2 regions of the Marinobacter sp. 1_MG-2023 genome follow, and region 1 is predicted to be linked to the other one. Evidence: predicted binding sites of a transcription regulator. Region 1 holds the regulator's gene; the other holds the start of a gene.
What was found. The regulator LexA, encoded in region 1, represses DNA repair genes until DNA is damaged. The targets are predictions, from matches to a motif close to CTGTNTNNNNANACAG.
Positions count from the first base shown of each region.

Region 2: a site for LexA is predicted at 5,185-5,200, ahead of recA (recombinase RecA). Genes of this name have one in related genera too.

Region 1 covers NZ_JAUOST010000002.1:356,725-365,209, reverse strand. The annotation lists gene Q4606_RS07840 (translocation/assembly module TamB domain-containing protein) at 1-1,822, shown strand, start outside; gene Q4606_RS07835 (SIMPL domain-containing protein) at 1,825-2,511, opposite strand; gene Q4606_RS07830 (gamma-glutamyl-gamma-aminobutyrate hydrolase family protein) at 2,551-3,273, opposite strand; gene Q4606_RS07825 (amidoligase family protein) at 3,266-4,267, opposite strand; gene lexA (transcriptional repressor LexA) at 4,496-5,104, shown strand; gene Q4606_RS07815 (cell division inhibitor SulA) at 5,149-5,640, shown strand; gene Q4606_RS07810 (hypothetical protein) at 5,650-5,910, opposite strand; gene Q4606_RS07805 (DUF6586 family protein) at 5,975-6,481, opposite strand; gene Q4606_RS07800 (DUF1329 domain-containing protein) at 6,724-8,082, shown strand; gene Q4606_RS07795 (SOS cell division inhibitor) at 8,171-8,485, shown strand, end outside.
Region 2 covers NZ_JAUOST010000002.1:483,102-491,586, reverse strand. The annotation lists gene Q4606_RS08370 (hypothetical protein) at 1-694, shown strand, start outside; gene Q4606_RS08365 (LysE family translocator) at 734-1,366, shown strand; gene fdxA (ferredoxin FdxA) at 1,455-1,778, opposite strand; gene mutS (DNA mismatch repair protein MutS) at 1,926-4,550, opposite strand; gene Q4606_RS08350 (nicotinamide-nucleotide amidohydrolase family protein) at 4,633-5,133, shown strand; gene recA (recombinase RecA) at 5,299-6,348, shown strand; gene Q4606_RS08340 (flavodoxin family protein) at 6,369-6,839, shown strand; gene Q4606_RS08335 (Lon protease family protein) at 6,952-8,485, shown strand, end outside.

The DNA.
Region 1 (8,485 bases):
GCACGAAGTAGCTATTGATGCCCGGCGCGAAGAAATGGGGTTGCAGCTGGACTTTGAAGGCTCTGCGGGTGATGGCTGGGCGACCTGGAAAGGTGAGCTCGCACAGGGCGTGATTGATCTACCCGGTCAGGAGCAGAGTTGGGTGCTGGAGGCTCCCGCAGGGCTGGAATACGGCGATGATGGCGAACTTAATTTTGCGGCCCATTGCTGGCGCTGGCAGCAAAGTTCTGTTTGCGCGGATGACCAGACCCTGTTGCCTGTACCTGATATAGCCTATCGAATTAACGATTTTCCTGCTGCAGCTCTGGCCCCGGTTCTGCCGGAGACGATGCGTTGGCATTCCGATATCAATGGCAAAATTGACTTCACCTCAAACGGAAATGGCCCCGATGGCCGTATAACGCTGGATGCGGGTAAGGGCAGGTTTGCGCTGCTGCTGGATGGTGAGTGGGAGAACCTGAGTTACGAGACTCTGACAACGGAGCTGGACCTCAAGCCGGATCAGGCGGATCTCGCGGTGCGCTTGTCTGGGCCTGAGCTTGGTAAGCTTGCTGTGGATATGAGGCTGGACCCTATGAGCGAAGACCGCCAGGTTGAAGGAAGCTTCAAACTGAGTGATCTCGATATTGCTCTAGCCGGTTTGTTTACCGGTCTTGAAGAAGTTGCCGGGGAAGTAAACGGTGAAGGGACCATATCTGGCCCGCTGATGAGGCCTGCTGTGCACGGGGAGGTGGCTTTAACCAACGGCCACGTGGTAGATCCGCGCTTGCCTCTGCCCATGGATGAAGTGGTTATCAGTGTTGAGCTTGACGGATATTCTGCGGATATTCGGGGGCGGGTAAGTAGCAACGCTCGAAGCGAAGCCGTTATCCGGGGCGATATTGACTGGCAGGATACCCCGGGCGGTGAGGTTCGCATTACTGGTGAAAGACTACCCTTTAGTATTGAACCCTACGCCCATCTCGAAGTGGCACCCGACCTGACCATTGCATTCCGTGATGGAGGGCTGCGTGTTGAAGGCCGTATTGAAGTGCCCCGGGGGGACATTTTAATAGAAGCGCTGCCGGCGCAGGCTGTCTCAGTATCTGAAGATGAAGTCATTGTCGGAGTGGAGCAGGGAGAGCCTTTTGTTCGGTCTATCAATATGGATGTTACGGTTGTTGTAGGTGCTGATCAGGTGACCTTTGCCGGGTTTGGTGTGACCGGCGATCTGGAGGGTACACTGCGGATCGGTAACGACATGGACGCCCGGGGTACCCTTCAGTTGGTGGACGGTCAATACGATGCCTATGGCCAGGAGCTTGAAATACGGCAGGCCAGGTTGCTGTTTGTCGGTAACCTGGCTCAGCCGTACCTGGACATTGAAGCCGTAAGGCAGGTGGACACTGTGGTCGCCGGAATTCGACTGAGTGGCCCGATTCAGTCACCTACGACCGAGGTGTTCTCCAGCCCCGATATGCCGCAATCCGATGCCTTATCTTATGTGATTCTTGGGCGGGCTCCGGGAGGACAGGCTGATGATGGTCAAATGGGGCGAGCAGCCATTTCTCTGGGACTGACCCAGGTAAACAAGGTTACCGGCCAGATTGGAGAAGGTTTTGGTATTCGCGAGCTCATGCTGGAGGCGGAGGGTAGCGGCGACCAGACATCCGTTGTAGCCAGTGGTTACCTGACAGACGACCTGAGCATTCGTTACGGAGTGGGTATTTTTGAACCCATAAGTACCGTGGCGTTGCGTTATGATCTGGGCAAATACTTCTATCTAGAAGCTGCCAGTGGGTTGGCAGCTTCTCTGGATATCTTCTACACCCGGGACTTCTAGCCTCAGTCCAGTTCAAAGGTTGCGCTTACAGATGCGCTGATTTCCCGTTCTCCAACACTCGAAATGGAGTCCGCGCCCCTTGTTTCGGCCGCCATCATCATTGGCATGGGGCGGTGACCACCGTTAATGTTGAGAGATACCACCTCCCCGCAGCGCTGGTTCATTTGCTGCGCAACAAAATCGCAACGGGATTTCGCGTCGGCCAGTGCCAGTGCCAGCGCTTCGCGTTCCATGCGAGCTTCTTCAGAGTGGAAAAACTGATGCGGGCCCAGGTTGTAATTAAGCCCCAGAGCTTGTGCCTGTTGTAGGACCGGGTTCAGCAGTGATAAGTCAGTGACGGTGAAGCTGACGGTCTGGGAGGCAACTGCCCGTTTTTCCGGCTCTGCCTCCCGGGTTTCGGCAGGCAGTGTGCGGCTATAAAGGTTGACCGATGCATCCGTGTACTCATGGAGTTGCGCCCTGTACTCGCTGATCCCCTGGTGCCATTGTTCTATCATTGATGCTACCTGAGCAGTAGCTTGCTGCGGCTGTTCATGCTCCGCGCTGGCGGTAAACTTCAGGCGTGCACTGTCCGGCTCATACCGGACACTTCCCTCTCCGGTGAGTGTAACCTCGCCAGCCAGGGCCAAACCTGGCACCAACAGTGGCAGGACCCAAAGAGAACGGGTTTTCCTGTTGTTTCTCGCCATAACACTTGGTCTCCGAATTCGGGTTTAACGTCAGGCTCGTCAGGATGCAGGTTCCAGTCGGGCCAGTTTGAATGAGAGGGCTGCTTGCACGAACTCGCTGAAGATCCGCCGGTGGCCACTGTGATAAAGCAGGTACTCGGGATGCCACTGCAGCCCCATAAGCCATTGGCCACGGGTGCTTTCTATAGCTTGGACGAAAAGATCATTGTCTACGGCTGTTACCTGCAGATTTTTGCCAAGGCGCTTTATGGCCTGACTGTGGATCCGGTTGGCTCCGATTACCGGGGCTCGCATGAGCTTTCCCAGCCGGCTGGACTTTACTAGCCGGACAGTCTGCATGGGCAGTAAAAGTGGCCTGTGGCGGGTATTTACCCTGAGAGGCGTTACGTTCTGGCACAGCGAGCCACCGTGAAATATGTTGATAAACTGAGCGCCACGGCAGATACCCAGCACCGGAATGCCGACAGACTCAGCTTGTTCCAGTAATTGAAAATCGGTTTTATCCCGGGCCTTGTCGTAATGGGCGCTCACTTGGGGTTCCTGGCCGTAACGCCCCGGATGAACGTGTGTGCCACCTGAGAGCACCAGCCCGTCTAACATCGATACGTCTACGCGGGTGCCGGGGCGGATGTAGTAAGGGCGAACACCCTGCAATCTGAGGCCGAAACTGATCAACTGTTGCGCGACGCGCCTGCGGGCGGGACCGCTGATGCCAATTGTCAGGCCGGGCAAGTTGTTTTCTGTAAGGTCCTGTTCAGACATAGCCTTTGCTTTGTAGCCACTTTGCTGAAGTTTCCTGCCAGCTATGTGTGAGATTGCGCAGGCTGATCTTTCGGCTTTCCCGGAACAAGGCTCTCAGCTCCGCCAGATCGTCTGCATTATTGGCGATCTGCTCGACCACCACCCAGTCATTCCACACACTGGAGAAGTTCCATTCCGGATTGTCGATGTCACAGTCCGGCAATCGGTAGTGCAGAGTAGGCCTGCTCTTGATGCGTGGATCTTTGACGTACTGATCGAGAAGGGGTTTGTCCAGATGGGCAAACAAAGGCAAAAGGTCCAGAGCACGGTTGCGCGTAGGATTGGATTCCAGGTAGTCAACCATCATCTGGTGTTGGTCCGGCGAATAGCCCTCCGTCACCAGTAGGTCTGTATAGCGGCTGCTCCAGGGTTCGATATAGGGCGTGAACTTTCTGCTGATATCCAGTTGGTGGTGAGCTTTGAGCCAGTCATAGAGCACGGCAAAAGCCTGGAAATAGCGAATCAGTGTTGCTGGTGTAAGATCCGGTAGTTCCGGGTTCAACTGTAAGCCGAATGCAAAATAGATAGCCTCCCGGCTACCCAGTGCGCCGGCTTCGCGTAGCTCCTTGACCAGATATTCGATCTGTTGAATTTCGGAGAACGGTAAAGGAGGACTCACAATCTCTAGCGGAACAATGCGCTCAGCTGCCGCGTCGATAACCTCCATGGCTTGCCCGCCAAGTTCACGCAGTACCTCTGGAACTCTGTCATCCGTAAGATCGAACTCTTTCACCTGCTCGGAATCAAGTTCAATGATGAAATCACCCATCGATGTCTGAAGCTTGCTCACATAGCGGGATTCGAGTGTCGGGGTTCCATCGAGAAGTTCCGCAACGATACTGACAAGTTGCTCATACCCAAGCCCGGACAGTTCGATTTCAACACCGACACGGCGTTCTTTTCCATCGGTTGTTTTCAGTATGTCTGGCATTTTGCAGGACGTAGCGTTGTTCATAGGACTCACTGGGATGAATTTGCGATCTTTTTACCATATCACACTCACTTAAGAGCGTCGGTTAAGGGGTTGAAAGAAATTAGGGTGCGCGACTTTACACTGGATAAAACACTGTATATAGTCAAAACACTGTATAAACAAACAGGAATGCTGGCGGGCCGTATCTGCCAGCAGATATCAGACCCGGCATGTATAAGCCCTGCATGCAGCAAGCGGAGCAGCGCAACAATGAAGCTGACAGCAAGACAGACTCAGGTACTGGAAATTATTCGCCGATCCGTGGATGAAACCGGTTACCCGCCCACTCGCGCAGAAATAGCCGCAGAGCTTGGATTTCGTTCGGCGAATGCCGCTGAGGAACACCTGCGGGCACTGGCACGTAAGGGCGCTATTGAGATGGTGCCGGGTGCGAGCCGGGGCATACGTCTGCCAGAAGCCGCTGAAGATCTGGGGCTGCCTGTGATCGGTCAGGTGGCGGCGGGCAGTCCGATCCTGGCCCAGGAACATATTGAAGATCATTGTACGCTGAAGCCGGAGTTTTTCTCGCCTTCGGCCGATTATCTCCTGCGGGTCCGGGGCATGAGTATGAAGGACATCGGGATTCTTGACGGCGATCTTCTGGCAGTTCACAGCACTCAGGATGTGCATAACGGGCAGGTTGTTGTCGCCAGAGTGGGTGAGGAAGTGACTGTAAAGCGTTTCCGGAAAGAGGGTTCGAAGGTCTATCTGATTGCCGAAAATGAAGAGTTTGCGCCGATTGAAGTCGATCTTACGGAGCAGGAGCTGTTCATTGAAGGGCTGGGTGTAGGTGTTATCCGGCGCTCTGATCTGCACTGATCGGGCTGGTATAAACCACAGACGCATTGAAAAACGGGTGAATTATGGAACAGCTAAGCTTTAATCAGAACATGGCGTGGCAGCAAGCTATTTTACCTTGCCCTGTGCCGGAGTATACCGCCCGAAAGCAGCGCACAGTCATTCGGGCCCGGCATAAACCGGATATCAGGGAATCCGCGCCTGCTGGCAACGTTACGGAAATCATAATGCCAGAAGGGCAGGTGGAGAATTTTCAATTACTGTTGCCGATGCTGACTCAGCTTAACCAGGAAAAGCGCTGGCTGGCCTGGATTGATCCTCCCCAGGCGCTCGTGAGCAAGTGGCAGAAAATGCACGGGATTGTTGCTGGAGAGCTTTTGGTGCTGCGCTCTACCGCAGAGTACCCGGCACGTCAGCTTGCGGAAAGAGCCCTGAGCGCAGGTACCTGTCATGCGGTAGTGATGTGGACCCGTAAACTGGGTAAGACAGCCTTTGACTCTCTGCAGAAGGCTGCGGCGGAGGGCAACAGCCATGGTGTTGTGCTCCGGCAGCGGTAAAGCCTGCCTTCAGTGCAGAGTGTATGCGGGCTGAGCGTCTGAAGCGTCCAGCTCGTCTTCTTCCCAGTCAATGTCGTGAGTGATGTTGCCAGCGGCTTCTATTCCCGCGGCAATCATGGCTTTGGCAACAGACATATCCCGATCTTCCAGCATTTCGCGAGCTTCACCTGAAAAGGAAATTTTGACCAGCGGCTCACTGTCATCGTCGATGCGTCGCAGGGCATAGTCGCCGTTGCTTAGTTGTACAATTTCGAAAAACGATGGTGACATTTCATTAACCTTTATCATGTTGAGAACCGGAAGTAGCGGTGATTGCTGCAGTGATCGAGGGTAGTTACCACTCGCCGTGTTGCTCTTCCAGGTTGTCGGCAAACTGTTTTATCGCATTCATAGTCTTCAGGAGCGTTTGTGCGGAACGGTCGGGTCCTGCGTCAGCTGATACGGCAATGATATTTTCTGCATTAACCGTTTTTCGTGCTGCGGGCGGCCTGCTTTGAGTGGCTTCCAGCTGGTCAAGATAGTTCCACCAACTATCCGCCTCCTGCTCAAGAGCTCTTAATCTTCTGATTTCGGTGGCTTGTTCGCCGATCAGATTTGCCAACTCCCCCAATGTCGAAGGCTCCTCCGAACGCTTCTGGTAGAACCTGGTAATCATTATCAATAATAGCCGTCTTGCCCTTAGCAGGAGCTCGATAGAGCCCTGAATAGCCGCCTCATGCTGCAGTTTCTGCGCTGGAGCATGATTAGCATTTCCGCTATCGGCAAGCTTCTCCGGCATTTCCAGAAGCGTTCTTGCAAGAAACAGCTTTTGAGAAACCAGCGAATACCATTGAGATGCCATTGATCGTGTCTGCCGTGCATTTGGGGGCTTTCGTGCGTTCTCGATTGCGGGAATTTCTCCGCCCGAACTGCCCGTGAATAAAACAGCCCACCATTGTAGCATTCCAGCGCGCAGATTTCTTCAACCCTTAGCTCCAAGCCCCCAGGTGACAATAAAACACAAACATTCACTTGAAACGGCTGTTTGAATTTGGGAAAAAGCAGCATTGAATTTTGGGTTTTCGATTGTCTGGAGGGTTTGAAATGCGGGGCCAAGTTGTCGCATGTGTTGCAGTGCTTTCGCTCGGGTTTTCCGGGCAGGCGCTGTCAGGAGTATCGTTAGCGGAAGCAGAACGGCTCAAGCAGGATCTGACGCCGGTTGGTGCCGAGCGTTTGGCCAATGCCTCTGGCAGCATTCCCGAATGGACAGGTGGGCTGTCAGAAGCACCTGCAAGCTGGCGCAAGGGTCAGGTGGAGACAGATCCGTTTCCTCAAGATGAGACGTTGTTCGTAATAACATCGAACAATATGCACCTCTACAAGGATAAGCTCTCCGAAGGCTCTCTCCAGATGCTCCGTCAGTATGGCCCGGATTTTTTCATGCCGGTTTACCAGACTCGTCGCACAGCGGCGTTTCCGGAGCATGTGTACGACAAATTCTACGAGAACGCTCTGAGCGCTGAAGTACTGGATAACGGAAATGGTGTTCGCAACACGATCATGACCAGTCCGTTTCCGATCCCCGCAAACGGGCTCGAAGTTATATGGAACCATATTCTGCGTTACCGTGGTGAAGAGGTCTCGTTCCGAAGTGGCTCAGCCACGCCTCAGGTGGACGGTTCTTTTAACCCGGTAGTAAATCAATACGATTATTACTTTGCTTACAGCAAGAAGAATACAGAACTTGCCGATATCGATAACAAAATTTTCTACCTCAAGACCGATACGATCTCGCCCTCAACATTGGCAGGTACTATCACGCTTGTGCACGAAACACTGGATCAGGTTCGCTCGCCGCGTTTAGCCTGGCGCTATGATTCTGGATCTCGGCGCCTGAGGCGTTCTCCGAACCTGGCCTATGAGACAGATTTACCGAACTCGTCTTCTCTGCGTTCTGTTGACCAGAAAGATATGTATAACGGTGCTCCCAACCAGTATGACTGGGTTTTGAAAGGTAAGCGTGAGCTCTTTGTTCCTTATAACGCTTACAAGTTACACGATGAAGATGTCAGCCCGGATGATGTGATTCGCGCCGGTCACATTAACCAGCAGCTCACACGTTATGAACTACATCGGGTGTGGGTAGTTGAGGCAAAGCGTCGCACTGGTATCAAACATATCTACGACCGTCGTGTGTTCTATGTAGATGAAGATAGCTGGCAGATCCTCATGTCCGAAGAGTATGACGAAAACGGTGATTTGTGGCGGGTTTCCGAAGCTCACAATATCAGCTATTACCAAGAGCCTGTGTTCTGGACTACTATGGAGATGACGTACGACCTCAAGTCGAAGCGTTATTACATTGATGGTCTGGATGACAATTATCCGGCCTACGATTACAACCCCGGTTTTCGTGGCAGTGAGTTTACTGCTTCCTCTGCGAGAAGGGCTGCTCGCCGCTGATTGAGCTGTAGCGGTATGGAGCGCCGGCAATCGCTGGCGCTCCTCGGGGTCGTTCGTTCTTCATCTCTTTGTGCAAGGAGAAAACGTCATGGCCGACGCTCAAGATACTTTTCACTCCGATCCGCAGGCCTGTCTGGCAAGTTTCGATCAACTTATGGCGAAACTGGGTCGCGCTCTGGCCAAAGAGGACTGGGATGCTCTGGTCAGTCTCAACTCCGGGATAAAGACCACTATAGAGCCCATGATGGTTGCGCTTGAGGCTGGGCAGGTAGAACCGGAGCCCGTCCGGACACGGATTGAAGAGTTGCGTCAGTTTCTGGACGCAGCCGGAGAAGGTGCCGCTCGGTCCAAAGCTGAAGCGGAGCTGGCTCTAAAAGGCATGAACCGTAACCGCAGTGCAGCC
Region 2 (8,485 bases), 130 kb from region 1:
TGAGCTCAGGCAGCAACGTGAGCGGATGATCAGCGAAATAATGGCACACCCGGTTTATCAGGAGCTGGTTTCGAACGTCGTGTATCAAGGGGTGGTCAATTACCTCTATGAAGACAATCTGATTACCAAGTCGGTGCCCGGTGTCGGGTCCATGATGAAGTTCGGAAAACGTATGGCCAACAAGGCGGTACCCGGGCTGGACGAAACCTTTGAACGTCGGCTAAAGGCATGGCTTTCTGACAGTTTGCCGGGGCTGATCAGTCGCAGTGAGCAGTTCCTGCAACGGGCACTCAGTGATGAGGAAGTGCGGGATACGGTTATGGCGGCCTGGGCTGCCATGGAGGACCGAACAATGGCTGACTTACAAGAGGGGTTGGGCGATGTTCAGCTTCAGGAGTTTGTCGTGCTGGGCTATGAGTTCTGGTTGCAATTCCGGAAAACGGCTTACTTTGAAGGTTGTACCCGGGCTGTGGTTGCACATCTTTTTGCAAAATATGGTGATCGTCCGCTTACAGACCTGCTTGGCGACGTCGGGGTTACTCGTGAGGTGGTTATGGCAGAGGTAGATGCCTGGGCCATTCCGGTTGTAGACGTGCTTCGGGAAGAGGGTTATGTTGAGGCGCTTGTGCGTAGGCGGTTGTCAGCTTTCTACAACTCCGCAGCGGCACGGAATATTTTTGAGCAGAAGTCTTAGTATTCATGGTCTTCTGCGTTGAAAGGTGTGGAGGTCTGAGTGTTTTCTGAGTTGTTCTGGGCTTATCTGATTGCCATAAGTTTGCTGACGGTGACGCCTGGCGTGGATACGCTTCTGGTTATGCGCAACGCGGGGCGCGGGGGCTTCCGGGATGGCTGCGTCACGAGCGTTGGTATTTGCAGTGGGCTGTTTTTCCACGCCACTCTCTCGGCACTGGGTATCTCTCTTCTTCTTCTGGAAACCGCTTGGGCATTCTCGGTGCTGAAATGGGCCGGAGCCTGTTATCTGGTCTGGCTGGGGCTGGGGTCGTTGAGGCAGGCCATGAAGCGTGAGGGCGATACCAGCGAGGAGTTGCCTATGGTTATGCGCCGCCGTGTCTCTCTGGCAGTGTCGTTCCGTGAAGGCCTGCTCTCCAATGTGCTTAATCCGAAAACCGCCCTGTTTTATATGGCTCTGCTACCCCAGTTCGTAGATGCTTCAGGAAGTGCGTTTCAACAGTCGCTCATGCTGGCGGGGGTGCACTTTTTGCTGGCGATGTTGTGGCAGTGTGGGCTGGCCTGGATGGTTGTGCGTTTCCGGGGTATGGGTGTCGGAGTAGGCGTTAAACGCCTGCTTAACGGGCTGACAGGAGGGTTTTTTGTCGCAATGGGGGCCAGGCTTGCGGTGAACTGACCGGAGATTTAGTGTACGTGTAAACAAAAAGGGAAGCCGGTTCGGGCTTCCCTTTTTTATTCAGGCGACTGCTTCAAACTTGCTGGAATTACTTTTCCAGGTATTGAAGTTTGTCTGTCTTGCCATCCCACTCTTCGGCGTCCGGCAGCGGGTCTTTCTTTTCGGTGATGTTGGGCCACTTACCCGCCAGGTCGGCGTTGAGCTCAACAAACTGAACCTGATCTGCTGGTAGCTCGTCTTCGGAGAAAATCGCTTCGGCAGGGCATTCCGGCTCACACAGAGCGCAGTCGATACACTCGTCCGGATCGATGACCAGAAAGTTTGGCCCTTCGTAAAAACAGTCTACGGGGCATACTTCCACGCAGTCTGTGTATTTGCACTTGATGCAGTTATCGGTAACGATAAACGCCATAATTTGATCCCTGGTCCAGTGGTCAATCTCATCCGGAGTCTGGTTACGGCTCCGTGGTTATATTTTAATGGGCGATATTGTAGGGAGCAGCCCGCACAGCCGCAAGCGTTTGGCAGCGATAACCTTATTACTCAGATCAACTCCCTGTCAGTTTTTCAGCAATTCTTTCAATTCGTAAAGCCGGTTTATCGCATCTCGGGGCGATAAGCCGTCCAGATCAAGACTCTGCAGAGCTTCCTCCACAGCACTGGGCTCCGCTATGGCAAACATATCACCCTGGTAGGCTGAGCTCTGGCTGGTCGCCGGAGAATGCTCGGGGCCGGTCTCATGTATGGGGGCAGGTGTTTTAGTAGCCGCGGGGGCTGCACTGCCTTCCAGCAGCTTTAGCTGAGCCTTCGCGTTGCCAATAACGCTCTGTGGCACGCCGGCCAGTTTCGCTACCTGCAGGCCGTAGCTTTGGCTGGCCGGGCCTTCGTGCACATTGTGTAGAAACACAATGCTGTCATCGTGCTCCGTTGCCGTCAGATGCACGTTGACCGCAAGCTCAAGATCATCCGCCAGTTGCGTGAGTTCAAAGTAATGCGTGGCGAACAGGGTATAGCAGCGAATTTCTTTTGCCAGATGTTCTGCTGTGGCCCAGGCCAGAGATAAACCATCGAATGTGCTGGTACCTCGGCCGACTTCGTCCATCAGAACCAGGCTGAAATCCGTGGCGTTGTGCAGAATGTTGGCGGTTTCTGTCATTTCTACCATGAAAGTAGAGCGCCCGCCGGCGATGTCATCTGACGAACCCATGCGAGTGAAAATCCGGTCCACTGGGCCCAGCACGGCGCGGTTGGCCGGCACAAAACTTCCCGTGTAGGCCAGCAGTGTAATCAGAGCCGCCTGGCGCATGTAGGTGGACTTACCACCCATGTTCGGGCCGGTGATAACCAGCATTCGGCGCTGGGAATCCATTAACAGGTTGTTGGGTACGAAAGGTTCATCAAGAAGCTGTTCGACAACTGGATGTCGGCCCTCTTCAATTTCAAGCCCGGGAGAGTCGCGGAACTCTGGCGCGGCAAAACGCAGCGTGGTGGCTCGCTCGGCAAAATTACTGATGACGTCCAGCTCTGCCAACGCCTGTGCGGCATCCTGTAACGGCGCGAGTTGTTCTGCCACAGTTTCCAGCACCTCATCGTAAAGCGCTTTCTCTCTGGCCAACGCCCGGCTTTTGGCACTCAGGGCTTTGTCTTCGAACTCTTTTAATTCCGGTGTAATAAAGCGTTCTGCGTTCTTCAGGGTCTGGCGACGAATGTAATCCACCGGTGCCTGAGCAGACTGGGCCCGGCTGATTTCAATGTAGTAGCCGTGCACACGGTTGTAGCCCACCTTCAATGTGCTTATACCGGTGCGCTCTTTTTCCCGGGTTTCCACGTCCAGTAGATATTGGCCGGCGTTCTCACTGATGTTGCGTAGCTCATCCAGCTCCGCGTCGAAGCCCTCACGGATCACGCCGCCTTCCCGAATGACAACCGGAGGGTTGTCGATAACGGCCCGCTCCAGAATATCGGCCAACTCGGGATATTCACCAATCACAGTGGCCAGCTTCACGATCTGGTGAGAGTTGACCGGCTTAAGCGCTTCCTGCAGGTCTGGCAGCGCCAGAAAGGCATCCCGCAGGCGAGCGAGATCTCTGGGCCTGGCCGATCGCAGCGCCACACGGGCCAGCACTCGCTCAATATCGCCCACGGCCTTCAGCAGGTTGTGCACGGGTTCGTAGTGGAAACCATCAAGCAGAGCGGATACCGCGTGTTGACGCTGTTGTACTGCATCCACGTCCCGAAGCGGACGATTTAGCCAGCGCCTGAGCTCGCGGCCTCCCATGGAGGTTGCGGTTCTGTCCATCACCCAGGCGAGGGTGTGCAGGTGGCCTCCCATGAGGTTGATATCGATTTCCAGATTGCGGCGGCTGGTGGCGTCGAGAATAACGGCTTCGTCGCGGCGCTCACGGGTCAGTTTGCGAATGTGGGGCAGGGCGGTCCGCTGGGTCTCTTTTGCATACTGCAGGAGGCAGCCGGCTGCACAGATAGCCAGGCTTAGGTCTTCGCAGCCAAAGCCCGTTAGATCACGAACCTGCAATTGCTGGGTAATCACTCGGCGAGCGGTATCGGATTCGAACAGCCAAGGGCCCTGGCGACGAACGCCAGTAAGCCCGGTAAGTATTTCCTCAAACGGAAAGTCCTCGCTGATCAGTATCTCTGCCGGCCGTAAACGCTGGAGCTCTCCTTGCAGGGCTTCCAGGTTTTCCAGCTCTGAAACCACAAAGCGACCACTGGAAATGTCCAGTGACGCAAAACCGAACTGCTCGCGATGATGAAATATGGCGGCCAGCAGGTTGTCGCGGCGATCTTCCAGGTAGGCATCATCGCTGAGGGTGCCAGGAGTCACGATTCTGACTACCTGGCGATCAACAGGCCCCTTGCTGGTTGCCGGGTCACCAATTTGCTCACAAATGGCGATGGATTGACCCGCTCTGACCAGCCGTGCAATGTATCCTTCGGATGCGTGAAACGGGATACCCGCCATGGGGATCGGGTTGCCCCCGGACTGCCCCCTGGCCGTAAGGGTTATGTCCATCAGCTCCGCAGCTTTTTTGGCGTCGTCATAGAAGAGTTCATAAAAATCACCCATGCGATAGAACACCAGTTCATCCGGGTGCTGGCCCTTGATTTTCAAGTACTGCTGCATCATGGGTGTGTGCTTGGGTAAATCGTTCTGAGCTGCTGACATGGACGAGTCCGGCTAATCTTGCTTTGGGTGAAGCCACGGATTGTAAGAAAATAAAGCCCGCGATGAAACGAAGGAGAGCATTATGCCTGCCAGTGACCACGAACTCGAACAAGCAGGGAGCCAACTGGCCGATCAGTTGTTGGCCGCCGGCCTTAACCTGGTAACGGCTGAAAGTTGCACAGGTGGCTGGGTTGCAAAGGTTTTAACCGACAAGGCAGGCTCTTCCGCCTATGTCGTCGGCGGCCTGGTTACCTACAGCAACGACGCCAAACAGAAACTGCTCGGGGTTACCGATGTTTCTTTAGCTAATCACGGTGCCGTCAGTGAACCGGTGGTCCGGGAGATGGTTGCCGGTGCATTGGCAACAACCGGAGCGAATGTTGCGGTAGCTGTCAGTGGCATAGCCGGCCCTGGAGGTGGCAGCGAAGAGAAGCCTGTTGGAACTGTCTGGTTCGCCTGGGGTACCGGCGCTGAAAATACAGAGGCTGTAGTCCGGCATTTCAGCGGCGATCGTGATCAGGTGCGACGCCAGGCCGTTCTTGTTGCGCTGCAGGGTGTTAGCGGGCTTTTGATGCGAGCGTGAAGACTTTCACAATAACAGGGGTTGGTCTCGCTCTCGCGGTATGTTTTAATACTGTTCAAATATACAGGGAATTCACTGTTAACGTTGTACAGGTTCCCGTTTAACCACACCTCCACCGGCTTGCCAGGTTCTGCTGGCGGCCACGGCAACAGAGGGTTTGCACTGATGGAAGACAACCGCAAAAAAGCACTGAGCGCAGCTCTGGGTCAGATTGAGCGCCAGTTTGGTAAGGGTGCAGTAATGAAGATGGGCGACCAGCCCCGCGAAGCCATTCCTGCGGTCTCTACTGGTTCCCTGGGATTGGATGTTGCTTTGGGGATAGGTGGTTTGCCTTTCGGGCGCATTGTTGAGATTTACGGCCCTGAAAGCTCCGGTAAAACAACTCTGACCCTTCAGGTTATCGGCGAAGCCCAGAAAGCCGGTAAAACCTGCGCGTTTATTGATGCTGAGCACGCCCTGGACCCGATCTACGCAGAAAAACTGGGCGTTAATGTGGACGAGCTTCTGGTTTCCCAGCCGGACACTGGGGAGCAGGCGCTGGAAATTGCCGACATGTTGGTGCGCTCCAACGCTGTAGACGTCATCATTGTTGACTCGGTTGCGGCATTGACCCCGAAAGCAGAAATTGAAGGCGAGATGGGCGACAGCCACGTTGGCCTTCAGGCCCGTCTTATGTCCCAGGCCCTGCGTAAGCTCACAGGTAATGTGAAACACGCAAACTGCTTGATGGTGTTCATTAACCAGATTCGTATGAAAATCGGTGTAATGTTCGGCAGCCCCGAAACCACCACCGGTGGTAACGCACTGAAGTTTTACTCTTCTGTTCGCCTTGATATCCGCCGCATTGGCGCCGTGAAAGATGGCGATGAGGTTGTAGGTAACGAAACCCGGGTTAAAGTCGTCAAGAACAAGGTGTCACCACCTTTCCGCCAGGCCGAGTTCCAGATTCTTTACGGCAAAGGTATTTATCACATGGCGGAAGTGCTCGATATGGGCGTTAAAGAAGGCTTTGTGGATAAGTCCGGCGCCTGGTATGCCTATAACGGTGATAAAATTGGCCAGGGTAAAGCCAACGCCTGCAAGTTCCTGGAAGAGAATATGGACGTGGCCAGGGAAATTGAGGCCAAGGTGCGCGACAGGTTGATGCCGAAGCCGGTTTCCAAAAAAGATGCGGACGCTGAAGCGCCTGCAGAAGCGGATGGTGAACTGCTCTAAGAGAGTCCCGGAGGTGTATTGTGGATAGCAAAAAGAAATTACTTGTTGTTGCCCATGCACCTTCTCCGAATACCCTCACCCTGCGCAATGCAGTTGCGCAGGGTGCAGGCGATGAAGATATTGAAAATGTAGAAGTAACCGTGTTGGCGCCACTGGATGCCGGCCCGGACGATATCCTTGCCTGTGATGCCATTATCCTCGGCACCACTGAAAACCTCGGTTATATGAGTGGCGCGCTCAAGGATTTCTTTGATCGCAGCTACTACCCTTGCCTGGAGAAAACCCAGGGCCTGCCGTTCGCTTACTACATTCGTGCCGGCCATGATGGCACCGGAACGCAACGTGCTATCGAAAGCATTACCACCGGTCTGCGATGGAAACTCGTTCAGGAACCACTGATTTGCCGTGGCGAATATCGTGGTGAGTTTGAAGGTCAGTGTCGTGAGCTGGGGATGTATGTTGCGGCTAGCCTGGATGCCGGGCTTTTCTGAAGGCTTTGGGCTGGCGAAGCGTTAACGACAATTCTTTTCCTCTGAGCGCGACAGACCGGTCTGCAAAACCTACAATGGTCGGCCAATGAGTCAACTGTTACAGGACCCAACCTTGAAGTCACTGTCTCTGCATCAGCTATACAAAGCCTGCGTTCTGAAAGATCTACCGTTCAAGTCCACCAGACAACTGGTGCCCCTGGCTGAAATTGTAGGCCAGAATCGGGCCCAGGAAGCGGTGCGCTTTGCTCTGGCAATGCCGCACAGCGGTTATAACGTATATGCCGTTGGTCGCAATGGTCTGGGTAAGCGCACGATGATGCTGCGTTACCTTGAACATCATCTGGATACCGAGCAACAATCCCACGACTGGTGTTACGTCGCAGATTTTGAAGAGCCTAGGGTTCCCCGGCTGCTTCAGCTTCCCGCAGGAAAGGGCGCGCGGCTGAAACAGGATATGGAAAAGCTCATGAGCCGGCTGGTCAAGGTTATTCCGCAGACCTTTGACAGCGACAGCTTTCTGGAGCGCTCAGAGCAGCTCAAGGATGAGTATGGCAAGAAGCAGGAAGATGAGCTTGAGAAAGTAGCGGCCCAGGCACGCCGAAAAAAAGTCAGCCTCACGATTACAACGCCGGGCGGATATCGCCTGGTGGCGATGCAAGGTGATAAACCGCACACCGCAGAGACGTTCAAGGCGTTGACGGATGTGCAGCGCGACAAGTTTGAGGATTCCATCAACAAGCTTGAGAAAAAACTTCGTCAGGCGCTTCGCAAGCTGGCGGACTGGGAGCAGGAATACGCTGACAAACAGCAAGCGCTTAACAAGGAAACCCTGGAAGGTATATCCGGCCATCAGATTGATGAGTTGATTGAGAGCTACAAAAGCCTCCCGGATGTAGTCGCCTACCTTGAAGCTGTGCGGGCAGACCTGGTAGAGAACCTGGATATTTTCCTCGACGACAACGAGGAGCAGGCTGCCATTGCCTATGCGTCTCTGGATAAAAAGATGCCGCGTCGTTATCTGGTTAACGTGCTGGTTCACCAGAAAACCAATGAAGTGCCTATGGTGGTGGAGGACAACCCGACGTATCACAATCTGTTCGGGTATGTTGAGAATGTGACCTACAAGGGCACCGTATTCACGGATTTTTCACTGATTCGTGCTGGCAGCTTGCATCGGGCCAATGGCGGGTATCTGTTGATGGATGCCATCAAGATGCTGGAGCAGCCTTTTGTCTGGGATGGATTGAAAAGGGCTCTTCGAGCCAAATCCCTTCAGATCAATTCCCTCGAGCGTGAACTCACCCTTTCGGGCACCATCTCGATTGAACCCCAAGGGGTACCGCTCGATGTAAAACTGGTGCTTTTCGGTGACCGTGAAACCTGGATGCTGTTACAGGATTATGATCCCGAATTTTCGGAGCTTTTCCGGGTAACCGCAGACTTTGAAAATGAGATGTACCGTTCGGAAGACAGTCAGGTGATGTATGCGAAGTTTATTGCCAGTGTGGTAAAGGAAAAGAATCTCCTGCATTGCACGAACAAGGCAGTGGCGAGGGTCATCGAATACAGCGCTCGTATTGCCGAGCACCAGGACAGGTTGTCTCTGCACGCAGCCAATATTGCCAATCTGCTTCGGGAGTCGGATT